Regions from separate parts of the Xanthomonas sp. NCPPB 901 genome, predicted to be linked through region 2. Evidence: predicted binding sites of a transcription regulator. Region 2 holds the regulator's gene; the other holds the start of a gene.
What was found. Region 2 encodes FliA, which starts transcription of late flagellar genes. Its sites were predicted from a motif close to TAAAGTTTNNCNNNCNNNGGCCGATAA; they were not measured.
Positions count from the first base shown of each region.

Region 1 (8,844 bases), 800 kb from region 2:
GTCGGGGTGTCCCTTCATGGGGCGGGCTCCGTGGGGTCGACTGAGGGCGCCATAGTGCCCGATGCCGCCGCGCCGCGTTCCAATCGGAATCATTCACATCCCGAGTCGCAGGTGCGCGATGCGTGACCCCGCGCACAGCGCATCGCACCCACACGGGAACGACACGCAGTCGCGTCTAGAATCGGGAACGTACCCACCGGAGAGAGACGATGCGCAGTCGATGGAAACGCCTGCTGCTGGGCACGCTGCTGCTGGCGGTGGCCTTGGCGCTGGGCGTCTGGCTGCTGCTGCGCGGCAGCCTGGCCGCGCTCGACGGCAATGCCCCGCTGCAAGGCCTGCGGGCGCCAGTGAGCATCCAGCGCGACGCGCTGGGCGTGGTCACCATCGAGGCCGCCGACGAGGCCGATGCGATGCGCGCGCTCGGCTACGTACATGCGCAGGAGCGCTTCTTCGAAATGGACCTGCTGCGCCGCGCCGCCGCCGGCGAACTGTCCGAGCTGGTCGGCCCGCACGCGCTGGGCGTGGACAAGGCGCGGCGTGCGCATCGCCTGCGCGCCCGCAGCAGCGCGCAGCTGGCCGCCTTCGCCGGTCCGCACGCGGCGACGCTGCAAGCCTACAGCGCCGGCGTCAACCAGGGCCTGCACGCGCTGCGGGTGCGGCCGTGGCCGTATCTGCTGCTGTTCGCCACGCCGCGCGACTGGCAGCCGGTGGATTCGGCGCTGGCCGGCCAGGCGATGTACTTCGACCTGCAGGGCCAGCAGCTCGAGCGCAAGCTGGCGCTGTACCGCCTGCAGCAGCGCTTGCCGGCGCCGCTGTACGCGCTGCTGCGCCACGAGGGCAGCAGTTGGGACGCGGCCCTGGACGGCAGCGTGCGCGGCGACGCGGCGCTGCCCGCTGCCGCCCAGGTCGATCTACGGCGTCTGACGGACGCGCCCGCGCGCGCCGCTGCGGACGCGGTGGCCGCCACCGCGCCCGGCAGCAACAACTGGGCCATCGCCGGCAGCCGCACCGCCGACGGCCGCGCCATCGTCGCCAACGACATGCACCTGGCGCTGCGCGCGCCCAGCCTGTGGTTCCGGGTGCGCCTGCGCTATGCCGATGCGCAGGCCCCCGGCGGCCGCGTGGACGTGTCCGGCTTCTCGCTGCCGGGCCTGCCGGCGGTGATCGTCGGCAGCAACGGTCACATCGCCTGGGGCTTCACCAACAGCTATGCCGATACCGCCGACTGGTACCGGCTCACGCCCTGCGCGGCGACGCCGCAGCCCGGCTGCACGCCGGTGAGCGTGCACCGCGAACGGATCCGGGTCTCTGGCGCCGCCGACACCGTGCTGCGGGTGGAGGACACCGCCTACGGCCCGATCCTGCAGCACCAGGCGGACGGCAGCGCGCTGGCGCTGCGCTGGGCCGCGCAATTGCCGGGCGCGCTGAACCTGGGCCTGGCCGACTTCGCCCGCACCGACACGCTGGGCAGCGCCTTCGCCCGCGCGCAAGGCATCGCCACGCCGGCGCAGAACCTGGTGTTGGCCGACCGCGACGGCCACATCGGCTGGCGCGTGCTCGGCCCGCTGCCGCTGCGCGGCCCGCATTGCGCGGCCGACGCGGTGATGCACGACGTGCGCGCGACGGTGCCGGCGGATGTCCGCTGCGCGCCGTGGCCGCTGTCCACCACCCGATCGCCGCAGCGCATCGATCCCGCCGACGGGCAACTGTGGACCGCCAACGCCCGCGTGGTCGGCGGCGCCGAGCTGGCGCCGATCGGCGACGGCGGCTACGCGCTGGGCGCGCGCGCGCAGCAGATCCGCGACGACCTGCGCCTGCACCCGCGCTTGAACGAACAGCAGCTGCTGGCGATCCAGTTGGACGACCGCGCGCTGTTCCTGCAGCGCTGGTGGGCGCTGCTGCAGCAACGCGACGCCGGCGCGGCCACGCCAGCGCTGCACGCGGTGGCGCAGGCAGCCGCGCATTGGGAAGGCCGCGCCAGCACCGACTCGGTGAGCTATACCCTGGTGCGGGCATGGCGCCTGGCGGTGCTGACCCGGATCCGCGACGGGCTGATCGCACCGGCCCGTGCCGAATCCAGCAGCGACACCGCGCTACCGCCGCTGCCGCAACTGGAAGGCGTGGCCTGGCCGCTGCTGCAGCAACAGCCGCTGCACCTGTTGCCGCGCCGCTACGGCAGCTGGCAGGCGCTGCTGGAAGACGCCGCCGCCGAGGTGCGCACACGACTGCAGGCCGATGGCCCGCTGGACACACGCCGCTGGGGCCTGGAAAACCGCGCGGCGATCTGCCATCCGCTGGCGCAGGGCCTGCCGGAGCCGCTGCGCGGCTGGCTGTGCATGCCGGCCACGCCGCTGCCCGGCGACGACGACATGCCGCGGGTGCAGCGCCCGGCCTTCGGCGCCTCCGAACGCATGGTGGTGGCGCCGGGCCACGAGGCCGACGGCATCGTGCACATGCCCGGCGGCCAGAGCGGCCACCCGCTGTCGCCGTTCTGGGGCGCCGGCCACGCCGACTGGGTGCAGGGGCGCGCCACAAAGTTCCTGCCCGGCCCGACCCGGTACACGCTGACATTAAGGCCGCCCGCACCACAATGACCTGGTCCCGGTCCCGTGCCGGCGCCTGTCTCCATGCTGCGCCGGCCGGCTCCGCCTCCCCCCTCCCCCACAGCCGAGTCCGCCTACCGATGAAGCGCCCTCCCCTGCTCACCCTGTTGCTGCCGCTCGCCGCGGCCGTGTCGTTCTCCGCCTGTGCCACGCCGGCCGCCAACGCACCCGCTGCCGCTTCCGACTGCAGCGTACGCGCCGAACCCGGCGACGATCTGCAGGCCGCGATCGACCGTGTCCCCAACGACGGCAAGCCCGCCACCGTGTGCCTGAGCGCCGGCGAATTCCAGGTCGGCAAGCTGCTGTCGATCCAGCGCGACGGCCTGCGCCTGCGCGGCCAGGGCGACAGCACGGTGCTGCGCATGCGCGACCACGTGCAGCAACCCACCATCGTCATCGGCGACTACCAGAACGAGCGCCCGATACGGCCGATCCGCGACGTGCGCGTGGAGCAGTTGCAGATCATCGGCGGCACCATCGACAAGGAGTTCATGCCCGAGCGTCCGTACCTGAGCAACAGCCTGGTGGTGGTGCGCAACGGCCAGAACATCCAGCTGACCCACCTGCGGGTGAGCAAGTGCCGCAGCGCCTGCCTGCTCAGCGAATTCGACAGCCGCGACCTGCTGATCGCGCACAACGACGTTTCCGGCGCGATCTGGGACGGGGTGTCGTTCAACCGCACCGCCAAGGTCAAGCTGATCGACAACGTGATCCACGACAACGTCGCCGCCGGCATCACCACCGAGCACCTGGAAGACAGCGAGATCCGCGACAACCGCCTGGAGCGCAACGGCAGCCAGGGCGTGTACCTGGCCGACGCGCGGCGCAACCTGTTCGCCGGCAACCAGTTCATCGACAACAAGGGCGCCGGGATCTACCTGACCTGCTCGATCCGCCAGCGCACGCCGCAGATCCTGTGCTGGGACAACAGCATGAGCCAGGACAACACCTTCGAGAACAACACCTTCCGCGGCAATCCCTACACCTACACCATCGGCGTGGACAGCGCGGCCAACTGCACCGGCAAGGACTTCCGCCCCAACCTGTGGCGCAAGAACAACCAGGCCGATGCCTCGGGCATCGACATCCAGCCCGAACGCTACGGCCACTGCGTGCGCTTCGAGTAAGCGCACGGCACTGCGCGCGTCCGGCCGCCGCGCCGTCCCGGACGCGCGGCGATGGACGCCAGGCCAACCCTGCACGGCCCCGCGGCACGCTTCCGCCCCGGGGCGTAGCGATGCATCCGGGTCCTGCGCGCGGCGCCGCCGACCACCCGTCCCCCTGTCGGACGCGCTAAAGCTCCGCCTGCAGCGGCCGCTAATCGGTGACGACGCCCCAGCGACCGACGGATATCGCGCTGGGCCACCGCACCGGCCGTGCCACGCAGACGCCGCAGCGCTCCAAGGGAACGCAGATGACCTACCAAAACCACATCCGCCGCGTGCTTCGCCGGCCGATCCTGGCGCTGCAAGGCCTGGTGATGCTGGCGTGGCCATTATCGTTGCTGTGCAACCCGTGGCTGCAAGCGCCATTGGACCTGCGCTACGCGCTTGTCTTCGCCGCCCTGCTCGGCACCAGCGCGGTCATGAGCCTGACCAAGCGCTTCTGGCAGTGGCGGCTGTTCGGCTTCCTGTTCATGCTCGCAACCTGCGCGGCGCTGCGGCTCGAGTTGCACGACATGGGCGCCGCCAGTCTGGACTGGACGCTGCCGGTCGCGGTGACCCTGTGCCTTGGACAGAGCATCGTGTTCAGCTACTCCCGCGACTATCTGCTGGCAATGGCCGCCACCTGGACGATCCTGCTCGGCTGGCAGGACGCACTGGTGACCTCGTCCGCCGACCTGCCACTGCTGGTCATCCTGGTGGCGGCGGTGACCATGATCGGCTTTACCCTCAACCGTACCTTCGTCACCGCCATGCGCACCACGCATGCGCTCAAGGAAGGTTACCGGCGTCTTGCCGAGACCGATGCGCTGACCGGCATTCCCAACCGGCGCGCGCTGATGGCCGACCTGCAGACCGCGGCGAGCACGCCGCAACTGCTGCAGTTCGCCATGCTGGACATCGACGACTTCAAGCAGATCAACGACCGGCATGGCCATCATGTCGGCGATGCGGTGCTGCAGGCGCTGGCGACGGAACTGCTGCGGCTGGATCCGCGCTGCCGTGTCGGCCGCCTCGGCGGCGAGGAATTCGGCCTGCTGTTCGAAGGCCTGTCGCAGGCCAAGGCCAACGAACTGCTGCAGCGGCTGCTGCAGCGGGTCCGCGGTTTGGAGGTGGTCGGCGTGCGCTTCGCATTCAGTGCCGGCCTGGCGTCGCTGCCGCCAGGTGGCGAGGTGTCCGACCTGCTCGCGCGCGCCGACCGCGCGCTGTACGCGGCCAAGGGCAGCGGCAAGAGCGCGATCCGGCTCGACACGGCGCCCGCACCGGCACCCGCCGCCGGCGATGCCGCGATCCCGTCGACGAGCGCAGGATGAGCCGTGCGGGCCGCTACAGCAGACGCAGACCCGGCCCGCTCATCAGCACCGCACTGAACCGGTGCAGCGACCGCCGCGCGCGCATCCACCAGCGCCGCGCGCCGGGTGGACAGCACCCCGGCCACCAGCGCGAATCAGGCCGCGTCGACGGCGAAGGCCAGCAGCGGCAGCGCCGCATCATCGGCCGGCCCACGCTGCGCCGGCAGCAGCGCGGCGAACAGGCCAGCGAACACCAACGCGGTCTGCGGGTTGCCGAGCTGGGTCGACAGGCCCATGACCAATGCCGAGCGCAGGGCCGGCACCTCCTGTGCCAGCTCGACGGCCGGCGTCGGCGTCCGCCACACCCGCCACGCCAGCCACAGCAGAGAGGCGGCACCGGCGACCGACAACGCGCGATGCAGCGCCGGTACCCTGCAGGCCGAACAACGCCGCCAACGCGAACAGTGCGCACCCCACGCGCCGCGGCGAATCCGGCCGCGCGCGAACCTCCGGCGGCCAGCCGCGCCACCGGCTAGAAGCTCGCGCCGGGACTGATCGCCCCCAGCGTCAGCATCCCGGCGATCGCCAGCAGGCTGGCGCCGGTCATGCCAACGCTTGCGCGTGCACCCCGGCCACCGCGCGGCCGGAGGGATCGGCCATCGCCGCGAAGCTGGCGTCCCAGGCGATCGCCGCCGGCGAGGAGCAGGCGATCGACTTGCCGCCGGGCACGGTCTCGGCCGCGGCCGGGGTCGGGAACGCGCGCTCGAACAGGCTGCGGTAGTAATAGGCTTCCTTGGTCTGCGGCGGGTTCACCGGGAAACGCTTGTCGGCCGCGGCCAGTTCGCGGTCGCTGACCTGCGCTTCGGCATGCGCCTTCAGTCCGTCGATCCAGCCGTAGCCGACGCCATCGCTGAACTGCTCCTTCTGCCGCCACAGGATCGACTCGGGCAGGTAGCCCTCGAAGGCTTCGCGCAGCACCGCCTTCTCGATGCGCTTGCTGCCGTCGGCGCGGGTGCCGGCCATCTTGTACTGGGCGTCCATACGCATGGCCACGTCCAGGAACTCCACGTCCAGGAACGGCACGCGCGGCTCCACGCCCCAGGCCATCATCGACTTGTTGGCGCGCAGGCAATCGTAGTTGTAGAGGGCGTCGAGCTTGCGGATCAGCTCCTCGTGGAATTCGCGCGCGTTCGGCGCCTTGTGGAAGTACAGGTAGCCGCCGAAGATCTCGTCGCTGCCTTCGCCGGAGAGCACCATCTTCACCCCCATCGCCTTGATCCGCCGCGCCAGCAGGAACATCGGCGTGGAGGCGCGGATGGTGGTGACGTCGTAGGTCTCGATGTGCCGGATCACCTCCGGCAGCGCGTCCAGGCCTTCCTCGAAGGTGTATTCGAAACCGTGGTGCACGGTGCCCAGCGCCTCGGCCGCGATCGCCGCGGCGGCCAGGTCCGGCGAGCCCTTCAGGCCGATCGCGAACGAGTGCAGGCGCGGCCACCAGGCCTCGGCCTCGTCGTTCTCCTCGATGCGCTTGCGCGCGAAGCGCGCCGCCACCGCCGCCACCAGCGACGAATCCAGCCCGCCGGAGAGCAGCACGCCGTACGGCACGTCGGTCATCAGTTGGCGATGCACGGCGCGCTCGAAGGCCTCGCGCAGTTCCTGCTTGCTCACCTCCACGCCCTGCACCGCCGCGTAGTCGCGCCATGGCTTGCGGTAGTACTGCACGAGCTCGCCGCTGGCGCTGTCGTAGTAATGGCCGGGCGGGAACTGGGCGACGTCGGCGCAGCTGTCGGCCAGCGATTTCATCTCCGAGGCCACGCGCAGCCGGCCCTGCGTGTCATGCCCCCAGTACAGCGGGCACACGCCCATCGGATCGCGCGCGATCAGCACGCGGCCGGCGGCCTTGTCCCACAGCGCGAAGGCGAAGATGCCGTTGAGCCGGTTCAGCAGCGCGTCCGGCGTGGTTTCGCGGTACAGCGCGTTGATCACCTCGCAGTCCGAGCCGGTCTGGAAGGCGTAGGGCTGGGCGAGTTGCTTCTTCAGTTCGCGGTGGTTGTAGATCTCGCCGTTGACCGCCAGCGCCAGTTGCCCATCGTCCGACAGCAGCGGCTGCGAACCGCCGGCCGGATCGACGATGGCCAGGCGCTCGTGCACCAGGATCGCGCCGTCGTCGACATACACGCCGCTCCAGTCCGGGCCGCGGTGGCGCTGCCGCTGCGAGCAGTCCAGCGCCTGCCGTCGCAGGGCCTGCAGGTCGTCGCCCGGTTGCAGGCCGAAGATGCCGAAGATCGAACACATGGGAAAGCTCCTGATCGTGGGGTGGTGATGGCGAAGGGGGCACGCACGCAGCCACAAAAAAACCCGCATCGGCCGATGCGGGTTTTCTGGTGGCTGGGCGTGGTGGTTCTGGTAGCGCCTAGTCGCAGACCCGCATCGGCCGCGCACGATTATTCGCCAGCGCATGATTGCGGCCGTTGGCGGTGGTCGAGCGGAGGGCGGACAGCGAGTGCATGGAGCGAACGTAACCCGGCGCGCGGGCCGGCGCAACTGTTACCGCAGCAACCGTTCGATCAGGCGCAGGTACAGGTCCGGCAGCGCCTCCAGGTCGGCCACGCGCACATGTTCGTCGACCTGGTGGATGCTGGCGTTGACCGGGCCGACCTCGATGCACTGCGCGCCCAGCGGGGCGATGAAACGCGCATCGGAGGTGCCGCCGCCGGTGCTCTCCTCCGGCGGCGCACCGGCGACCTCGCCCAGCACCTCGCGCGCCACCCGCCGCAGCGTGCCTTCCGGGGTGTAGAACGGCTCGCCGCTGCGGTGCCAGCGCAGCTCGTAGTCCAGGCCATGGCGATCGAACAGCGCGGCGATCTCCGCCTCCAGCCGCGGCGCATCCCAGTGCGGGGTGTAGCGCAGGTTGAAGGCGACCTGCAGTTCGCCGGGGATCACGTTGTTGGCGCCGGTGCCGGCGTGCACGTTGGAGATCTGCAGGCTGGTCGGCGGGAAGCTTTCGTAACCGTCGTCCCAGTGCCGCGCGACCAGCTCGGCCAGCGCCGGCGCGGCCAGGTGGATCGGGTTGCGCGCCTTGTGCGGATAGGCCACATGGCCCTGCACGCCGCGCACGCGCAGCGCGCCGGAAAGGCTGCCGCGACGGCCGACCCGCAGCAGGTCGCCGAGCCGTTCGGTGGACGAGGGTTCGCCGGTGAGGCACCAGTCGATGCGCTCGCCGCGCTCGGCGAACATGCGCGCCACGTGGCGCACGCCATCGATCGCATCGCCCTCCTCGTCGCTGGTCAGCAACACCGCCAGCGTGCCAGGGTGCTGCGGATGCGCCGCCACGAACCGCTCGGCGGCGACCACGAAGGCGGCCACGCTGCCCTTCATGTCGGCCGCGCCACGCCCGTACAGCACGCCGTCGCGAACCTGCGGCGCGAACGGATCGCTGGCCCAGGCTTCGCGCGGCCCCGGCGGCACCACGTCGGTATGGCCGAGCAGGGCCAGCACCGGGCCGTCGCCGCCGCGGTGGGTGGCCCAGAGATTGTCGACCTGGCCGCAGCGCAGCCGCTCGATGGCGAAACCGGCGCGCGCCAGCCGCTGCGCGATCAGCTCCTGGCAACCGGCATCGTCGGGGGTGACCGACGGGCGGGCGATCAGGTCGCAGGCGAGTTCAAGGACATCGGACATGCAGGGACACCGTTTGGAAGGCGGAAGACGCAATGCTGCGGACGCTGCGCCGTGGCCTGCAGACCGCGCGAGCGGTGGCCACGTGCACGCTGACGGCGCAGCGGGAAC
Region 1 covers NZ_CM161511.1:1,804,515-1,813,358, reverse strand. Annotated here, with positions in the region: gene bfr (bacterioferritin) at 1-18, opposite strand, end outside; gene AC1PME_RS07400 (penicillin acylase family protein) at 210-2,594, shown strand; gene AC1PME_RS07395 (right-handed parallel beta-helix repeat-containing protein) at 2,684-3,730, shown strand; gene AC1PME_RS07390 (GGDEF domain-containing protein) at 4,018-5,079, shown strand; gene AC1PME_RS07385 (LysE family transporter) at 5,214-5,468, opposite strand; gene asnB (asparagine synthase B) at 5,662-7,353, opposite strand; gene dapE (succinyl-diaminopimelate desuccinylase) at 7,606-8,736, opposite strand.
Region 1: the regulator FliA is predicted to act here: its motif matches at 3,898-3,924, upstream of AC1PME_RS07390 (GGDEF domain-containing protein).

Region 2 (8,844 bases):
GCTGCTGGCCACCCTGGCCAAGAGCGCCCCCAAGCTGGTCGAGGACCTCACCCCCAAGGCGCTGCCGCTGTCGGTGGTGGTGCGCGTGCTGCAGAACCTGCTGATCGAGAAGATCCCGGTGCGGCAGCTGCGCAAGATCGTCGAAGCCCTGGTCGAACACGCCCCGCAGAGTCAGGAACCCGGCGCGCTCACCGCCGCGGTGCGCAACGCCCTGGGCCGTTTCATCGTCCAGGAGATCGCCGGCATGGCCCCGGAACTGCCGGTGTTCACCCTGGCCCCGCAATTGGAACGTGTCTTGCAAGACTCCACCCAGGGCAACGGCGCGGCGCTGGAACCCGGACTGGCCGAACGCTTGCACCAAAGTCTGGCGGACTGCGTGAGCAAGCAGGAAGCGCGCAACGAACCGGCCGTGGTGCTGGTGCCGGCGCAGGTCCGCGCCGCCCTCGCCCGCCTGGTCCGCCACAGCGTCCCCGCGCTGTCGGTCCTGTCCTACAGCGAAGTGCCGGAAGACAAGCGGCTGAAGCTGGTGGGCACGATCAGTTGAGATGACGGGAATCGGGAACAGGGAATGGGGAATCGTCCCCCTGTCCCGGAAGCGGAGAGAGCAATGAACACGATCACCACAACCCAGACACGGCACCGCGGCCCGCCACGTATCGGCACCGGCAGCGCGTCCATTCCCCATTCCCCGTTCTCCATTCCCGGCTTCCACCCATGAAGATCAAACGCTTTGTCGCCCCCGACATGCGCACCGCCTTCCGGATGGTGCGCGACGAGCACGGGCCGGATGCGGTGATCCTGTCCAACCGGCGCACCGACGAGGGCATCGAGATCGTCGCCGCCAGCAACTACGACGAAGCCCTGGTGCAGCGGGCGCTGGATGCGGTGCGCCCGGACGAGGCGCCGCGCGCCGCCGCGGCGGCGCAGGCCCCGGCCGCGGCCGCCCCGCGTGCCGCACGCGGCGACAGCGCCGCGGCCAGCCCGGCGATGGCGATGATGGCCGCGATCAGCGAACGCCGCGGCAATGCCGCGCCCGCCGCCGCCGCACGGCCGCTGACCCAGCCGGCGGCGCTGGCCGCCTCGGCCATGCCGGGCGCGGCCGCCCCGGCCGCCGCCGCGCGCCAGCCCGCGCCGGCCAAGGCTGCGGCTGCGGCTGCGGCTGCGGCTGCAGCTGCGGCGGTGGCGCCAGCGCCGGCCCGTGCCGAGTTCAGCATTCCCGAGGACGTGTTCCGCAACGCCCCGATCAGCGTACCCCTGCCCAGCCCGTTCGCCGCCACCCCGGCGCCGGCCGCCGAGGCCGCGCCGGCCTGGCGCGACGACGTCGCCGCGGTGGCGCTGACCCCGGTAAGCGCCCCGGCCGCGCCGATCGCGCCGGCGCCGGCCGCTGCCGGAATCCCGGCGGCCGCGGCACTGGCGGCGGTGCCGACCTTCCCCGCCCCGCAGAACGACGAACAATTGACGCAGCTGCGCGACGAACTGGCGCTGATGCGGCAGATGATCGAGCGCGAGATGAACCGCCTCACCGACGAGCGCCTGCGCGGCTCGCCGGTCCGCGCCCAGGCGCTGGAGCTGATGGACGACTACGGCTTCGACAGCGGCATCATCCGCGACGTGGTCATGCAGATCCCCGCCGACCTGGAGCTGCACCGCGGCCGCGGACTGATGCTGGGCCTGCTGTCCAAGCGCCTGCCGATCGCCGCGCTGGACCCGCTCGAGGAAGGCGGCGTGATCGCCCTGATCGGCCCGACCGGCGCCGGCAAGACCACTACCATCGCCAAGCTGGCCTCGCGCTTCCTGGAGCGCCATGCCGCCCGCGACGTGGCCCTGGTCACCACCGACACCATCCGCGTCGGCGGCCGCGAACAGTTGCACAGCTACGGCCGCCAGCTCGGCATCGCCGTGCACGAGGCCGACAGCGACGCCGCGCTGCAGCTGCTGCTGGAGCGCCTGGCCGACTACAAGCTGGTCCTGATCGACACCGCCGGCATGGGCCAGCGCGACCGCGCCCTGGCCGCGCAGCTGCACTGGCTGCGCGCCTCGCGGGTGGTCCGGTCCTTGCTGGTCCTCCCCGCCAACGCCCATTTCTCCGACCTGGACGAGGTGGTGCGCCGGTTCGCTGGCGCCGACCCGCAGGGGGTCATCCTGACCAAGCTGGACGAGACCGGGCGGTTCGGCAGTGCCTTGTCGGTGGTCGTGGACCACCGCCTCCCCATCACCTGGGTGACCGATGGACAGCGTGTGCCGGACGACCTGCACCGCGCCAACGCCGCCAGCCTGGTATTGCGCCTTGAAGATTTGCGGCGCGCTGCCGATAAGCCCTGTACTCCGGAGCAGACCCATGCCGTCGCGTGACTACGTCAATCTGACCAATGCCTTTCCCCTGTCGGCGACGCGCAACGAACCGCTGGGTCCGGTGCGGACCATCGCCGTGACCGGCGGCAAGGGCGGCGTGGGCAAGACCAACATCTCGGTCAACCTGTCCATGGCGCTGGCCGACATGGGCAAGCGCACCCTGCTGCTGGACGCCGACCTCGGCCTGGCCAACGTCGACGTGCTGCTGGGGCTGACCCCCAAGTTCACCGTGGCCGACCTGGTCGCCGGGCGCTGCACCCTGGAAGAGGTGCTGATCGACCTGCCCAACGGGCTGATGGTGGTGCCCGCCGCCTCCGGCCGCCGCTACATGGCCGAGCTGCCGCCGGCCCAGCACGTGGGCCTGGTCAACGTGTTCTCCGAGCTGCAGCGCGAGCTGGACGTGATGATCGTCGACACCGCCGCCGGCATCACCGACAGCGTGCTGACCTTCTGCCAGGCCGCGCAGGACGCGGTGGTGGTGGTCTGCGACGAGCCGGCCTCGATCACCGACGCCTACGCCCTGATCAAGGTCCTCTCGCGCGAGCGCGGCGTGGACCGGGTGCAGATCGTCGCCAACATGGTCCGCGACCTCAACGAAGGCCGCCTGCTGTACGACAAGCTCAGCCGGGTCTGCGAGAAGTTCCTCGGCGACGTGTCGCTGAACTACCTGGGCTGCGTGCCGCAGGACGACTGGCTGCGCCTGTCGGTGCAGCGCCAGCAGCCGGTGGTCAAGGCCTACCCGTCCAGCCCGTCGGCGCAGGCGATCGCCGAGATCGCCCGGCGCACCGCGCGCTGGCAGGCGCCGACCGCCCCGCGCGGCAACGTCGAGTTCTTCGTCGAACGCATCATCCAGCGCGGGGTGGCCGCATGAACGCCGCCGCCCACTACCGCGCCGTCCAGCGCAACAGCGCCAACGACTACATCGCCCAGCACTCGGACCTGGTCCGGCGCATCGCCCACCACCTGGCGGCGCGGCTGCCGGCCAGCGTCGAGATCGACGACCTGATCCAGGCCGGCATGATCGGCCTGATCGAGGCCTCGCGCAGCTACGACGCCGAACAGGGCGCCTCGTTCGAGACCTACGCCTCGATCCGCATCCGCGGCGCCATGATCGACGAGATCCGCCGCGGCGACTGGGTGCCGCGCTCGGTGCACCGCCGCGCCCGCGACGCCGCCTCGGCGATCCGCAAGATCGAACAGAGCACCGGCCGCGCCGCCGCCGCCAACGAAGTGGCCGCGGCGATGGACATGCCGCTTCCCGAATACCTGCGTTTGATGGAAGATGCCGCCCGCGGCCAGGTGCTGAGCCTGGAGTCGCGCATCGAGGACCATGGCGAACTGGATACCATCGCCAAGGGCGGACCCAATCCGCAGCAGATGCTCGAGCGCAGCGAATTCGGCCGCGAGCTGGGCAAGGCCATCGCGCAGTTGCCCGAACGCGAGCAGTTGGTGCTGTCGCTGTACTACGAGCAGGAATTGAACCTCAAGGAAATCGGCGCGGTGCTCGGGGTCAGCGAGTCGCGCGTGTGTCAGATCCATGGCCAGGCCACGGTACGGTTGCGCGGACGCCTGAAGGCGTTCGAGGTCGCCGATGCCGGTCTGGAAGACGAAGAATAGGAACCCTTAGGAGTCAGTGGTGAACAAGAACATGCGGATTTTGATCGTGGACGATTTCTCGACGATGCGACGCATCGTCAAGAATCTGCTCGGCGATCTGGGCTTCACCAACACCGCCGAGGCCGAAGACGGCAACAGCGCCCTGGTCGCGCTGCGCTCGGCGCCGTTCGAGTTCGTGGTCACCGACTGGAACATGCCGGGCATGACCGGCATCGACCTGCTGCGCAACATCCGCGCCGACGACAAGCTCAAGCACCTGCCGGTGCTGATGGTCACCGCCGAGGCCAAGCGCGAGCAGATCATCGAGGCCGCCCAGTGCGGCGTGAACGGCTACATCATCAAGCCGTTCACCGCGCAGACGCTGCAGGAGAAGCTGGGCAAGATCTTCGAACGCCTGGGAGCGACCGCCTAAATGGAAGCTACCGCCGAACGCACCGCCCTGATCGAACGCCTGCAAGGCGCGCTCGACGCGCTGGAAAACGGCGACGAGGCCGGCTGGCGCAGGGAGATCGACACCCTCGCCGCCTGGCGCACACGGCCGATGATGCAGGGCCTGAGCCGGCTTGCGCGCGATCTGGGGCAGGCGCTCGGCGAACTGCCGGTGGTGCCCAGCGAGGCCGGCGAACTGGACGATGCCTGCTCGCGCCTGGACCACGTGGTGGAGATGACCGAACAGGCCAGCCACCGCACCCTGGACCTGGCCGAGGAATGCCGTGCGCTGGCCGACCAGCTGGCCGCCGGCGGCCTCAGCGGCGACCAGGGCGAGATCCTCGACAAGATCCGCCACAACCTCACCGAAATGGCCCTGGCGCAGAGCTTCCAGGACCTGACCGGGCAGATCATCCGCCGCGTCGCCGGCATCGTGCGCCGCGTGCACGAGGGCTTCGGCGCGCTGGGTCTGCCGCCGAAGGAAGAACGCAAGGCCGACGGCACCCTGGCCGGCCCGGTCCTGCCCGGCCTGGATCGCCACGGCGTGTCGCAGCACGACGCCGACGACCTGCTGTCCGGACTGGGACTCTAGAGCGTGCCCGGGCGATTGGACTAGGCCACGCCGCACTCGGGTGCGCGCACGGCGAGAAAGAACGAGGGAATTTATGTCAACAGACGACCGCATGATGACGCAGGATCGCACGCACCCAAGCGCGGCCCTTCGGGTTGCCGTGTCCGCTCCCCAGGCGGCCGCGCACGGCTTGAACAGGCGGTCGGCCTGTCGCGGCGCCGCGCGCAGCCACCTGGCAACCGGACACGCCAACGTGGCCGATTGCAACCGCGCGGGCAGGCTCTAGCCATGAGCGCCGTACCCGACGACATCGCTGCCGACTTCATCATCGAGGCCCAGGAGATCCTGGACCGGCTCGGCGAGCAGTTGGTGTCGCTGGAGCAGGCGCCCGAGGACAGCGGCCAGCTCAACGCCGTGTTCCGCGGCTTCCACACGCTCAAGGGCGGCGCCGGCTTCCTGGCGATCACCGCCATGGTCGAGCTGTGCCACGCCGCGGAGGAAACCCTGGGCATGGCCCGTGCCGGCCAGGCCACCCTGCAGGCGCAGCACTTCGACGCCGCCCAGCAGTCGCTGGACTACCTGCAGTCGATGCTCGACGCGTTCGGCAACGGCCAGGAGCCGCCGCGCGCGCCGGCGGAACTGATCGCGCAGTTCGACGCGCACGGCACCGCCGCGCCGGCCCCGGCCAAGAGCGCCGCGCCGGCGCCGGCAGCAGCCCCGGCCACCGCCGCCGCGGGCGATGCGGACCTGATCAGCGACGACGAATTCGAGGCGCTGCTGGACCAGTTGCACGGCGATGCGCCGCCGGCGGCCACGCCGCAGGCGCTGCAGCCTGCGCCACGCGCGCCCAGCGCCGCGCCCAAGGCCGCGGCCGCCCCGGCCAAGGCCGCCGAGCCCGAGCAGACCGTGCGCGTGGACACCAAGCGCCTGGACGCGATCGTCAACCTGATCGGCGAACTGGTGCTCTCGCGCAACCGCCTCAAGACCCTGCGCGTGCGCCTGCGCGACGAGGAACTCGACCGTGCGGTCAGCAGCCTGGACATCGCCACCGCGCGCCTGCAGTCGGCGGTCATGCGCACGCGCATGCAGCCGGTCGGCAAGGTGTTCTCGCGCTTCCCCAAGGTGGCGCGCGACGTCGCCCGCTCGCTCAACAAGGAAGTGGAACTGGAACTGGTCGGCGCCGACACCGAACTGGACCGCAACCTGGTCGAAGCGCTGGCCGATCCGCTGGTGCACCTGGTGCGCAACGCGATCGACCACGGCATCGAGGCCCCGGCGCTGCGCGAGGCCACCGGCAAGCCGCGCGGCGGCCACGTGCGCCTGTCGGCGCAGCAGGAAGGCGACTACGTCAGCATCGAAGTGCAGGACGACGGCGCCGGCATCGACCCGGAACGGCTGCGCGCCAAGGCGCGCGAGAAGGGCCTGATCGACCCCGAGGCCGCCGCCCGCCTGAGCACCGAGGAATGCCTGCACCTGGTGTTCCTGCCCGGCTTCTCGACCAAGTCCGAAGTCACCGACATCTCCGGCCGCGGCGTCGGCATGGACGTGGTGCAGTCGCGCATCCGCGAACTCAGCGGGCAGATCCAGATCCAGTCGGAGCTGGGCCGCGGCAGCCGCTTCCTGATCCGCGTGCCGCTGACCCTGGCGATCCTGCCGACCCTGCTGGTACAGGCCGGCGACACCGTCTATGCGCTGCCGCTGGCGCGCGTGGTGGAAGTGCTGCATGCGCCGCGCCGCTCGCTGGGCTGGTTCGACGGCCGCGCCGTGCTCGACCGGCAGTCGCACACCCTGCCGCTGGTGGACCTGCGCCAGTGGCTCAACATCGACGCCCCGCAACTGCCGCTGCTCACCGTGGTGGTGCTGCAGGCCGGCGAATCGCGCATGGGCCTGGTCGTGGACCAGGTCCGCGGCCGCGAGGAAGTGGTGATCAAGCCGCTGCCGCGCTCGCTGCGCGGCCTGCCCGGCTACGCCGGCGCCACCCTGATCGGCGACGGCCGTCTGGCGTTGATTTTGGATGTGGATGGCTTGAAGGCCTGAGAGCCGGGAGTGGGGAATGGGGATTGGGGAATCGTAAGAGCAGGGTTCCTTGCGCCTTCTTGTCTTCTGCGGTGAAACCGGGAATGGGGAATGGGGATTCGGGAATCGCAAAAGCGGCCCCGTGCGCCTCGTTTTTCCCTGTGGGAGCGGCTTCGGCCGCGACGCGGTGAGGCTGGGATTCGGGAATGGGGATTCGGGAAGCGCAACAGCGGTTCCCCGCTGCTATCCCTTCCTTGTGGGAGCGACTTCAGTCGCGACGCGGTAAAGCCGGGCGTGGGGAATCTGCATTGGCGAAAGCGAATGCCCCTGGCCTCCTGTCTCTCGCCGACGCATGTCGCAGTGCGCGCCGGCGACACGCCGAGGTCCGCGCGTCGCGGCTGAAGCCGCTCCCACAACAGCCGACCCCAGATTTCCGTGCGGCTTGCCTTTGCGAATCCCCACTCCCGATTCCCCAATCCCGGCTGCAGCGAATCCCGAATCCCCACTCCCGGCCCCCTACCATCAAGTCCCAAGCCCCGTTGCCGATACCTCTTGCATGGACAAGCTCAGTCTCATTGGCCTGCTGTTGGCGATTCTGTCGCTGATCGGCGGCAGCATCCTCAAGGGCGCCGGCATGTCGGCGCTGTGGTCGCCGGCTGCGTTCGTGATCGTGATCGTCGGCACCGTGGCCGCGATCCTGGTGCATACCCCGCCGGCGGTGTTCCGCCGTGCGTTCCAGATCGCCAAGTGGATCCTGTGGCCGCCGCCGAGCGATCGCCAGGCGCTGCTCAAGCAGATCGTGGAATGGAGCAATATCGCCCGCCGCCAGGGCCTGCTCGGCCTGGAGAACCAGGTGCCGCAGCAGCAGGATCCGTTCGTGCGCAAGGGCCTGCAGATGCTGGTGGACGGCGTGGAACCGGAGGCCATCCGGCACATGCTGGAGATCGACCTGGAAGGCCAGGAACATTGCGACCTGGCCGCGGCCAAGGTGTTCGAGGGCATGGGCATCTACGCGCCCACCCTTGGCATCATCGGCGCGGTGCTGGGCCTGATCGCGGTGATGAAGAACCTGGCCGACCCGAGCAAGCTCGGCCACGGCATCGCCGCCGCCTTCACCGCCACCATCTACGGCATCGCCTCGGCCAACCTGCTGTTCCTGCCGATGGCCGCCAAGCTCAAGAGCGTGATCAAGCGCGGCTGCGGCGAGCGCGAAATGGTCATCGAAGGGTTGATCGCCATTGCCCAGGGCGAGAACCCGCGCAACATCGAATCGAAACTGGCCGGATTCTTGCATTGAGTTCCGAATGGCCCGCAAGCACGCCCACGACGAGCACGCCAACCACGAGGCATGGGCCATCCCCTATGCCGACCTGATGACGTTGCTGCTCGCCTTCTTCGTGGTGATGTACGCGTTGTCCACGGTCAACGAAGCCAAATACCGGGTCATGGCCGACGCGATGAGCGCCGCGTTCGGCGGCACCCCAACGACGCTGCGCCCGGTGCAGGTCGGCGACCATGCATTGCAGGGCCAGGGCGGCGAACGGCCGACCCCGATCAAGTCCAGCCCGGCGCTGACCCTGCCCGACCCCAACCGCCTGCCCTCGGGCACCGCGCAGCGCGGCGACGACCTGCGCGATGCGCAGCAGTTGCGCCGTGCGCAACGCCAGCTCGACAGCATCGCCGACCGCCTCGGCGCCGCGCTGGCGCCGCTGATCCAGAAGAAGCTGATCACCGTGCGCCGCGCCGGGCTGTGGATCGAAGTGGAGATCAACAGCGACATCCTGTTCGGCTCCGGCTCGGCCGCGCTGGACCAGAGCGCGCGCGCCACCCTGGCGGAACTGGCGCAGGTGCTGGCCGGC
Region 2 covers NZ_CM161511.1:2,606,752-2,615,595, forward strand. Annotated here, with positions in the region: gene flhA (flagellar biosynthesis protein FlhA) at 1-544, shown strand, start outside; gene flhF (flagellar biosynthesis GTPase FlhF) at 715-2,352, shown strand; gene AC1PME_RS10935 (MinD/ParA family ATP-binding protein) at 2,339-3,223, shown strand; gene AC1PME_RS10940 (RNA polymerase sigma factor FliA) at 3,220-3,969, shown strand; gene cheY (chemotaxis response regulator CheY) at 3,989-4,381, shown strand; gene AC1PME_RS10950 (protein phosphatase CheZ) at 4,382-4,990, shown strand; gene AC1PME_RS10955 (chemotaxis protein CheA) at 5,258-7,006, shown strand; gene AC1PME_RS10960 (flagellar motor protein) at 7,542-8,282, shown strand; gene motD (flagellar motor protein MotD) at 8,290-8,844, shown strand, end outside.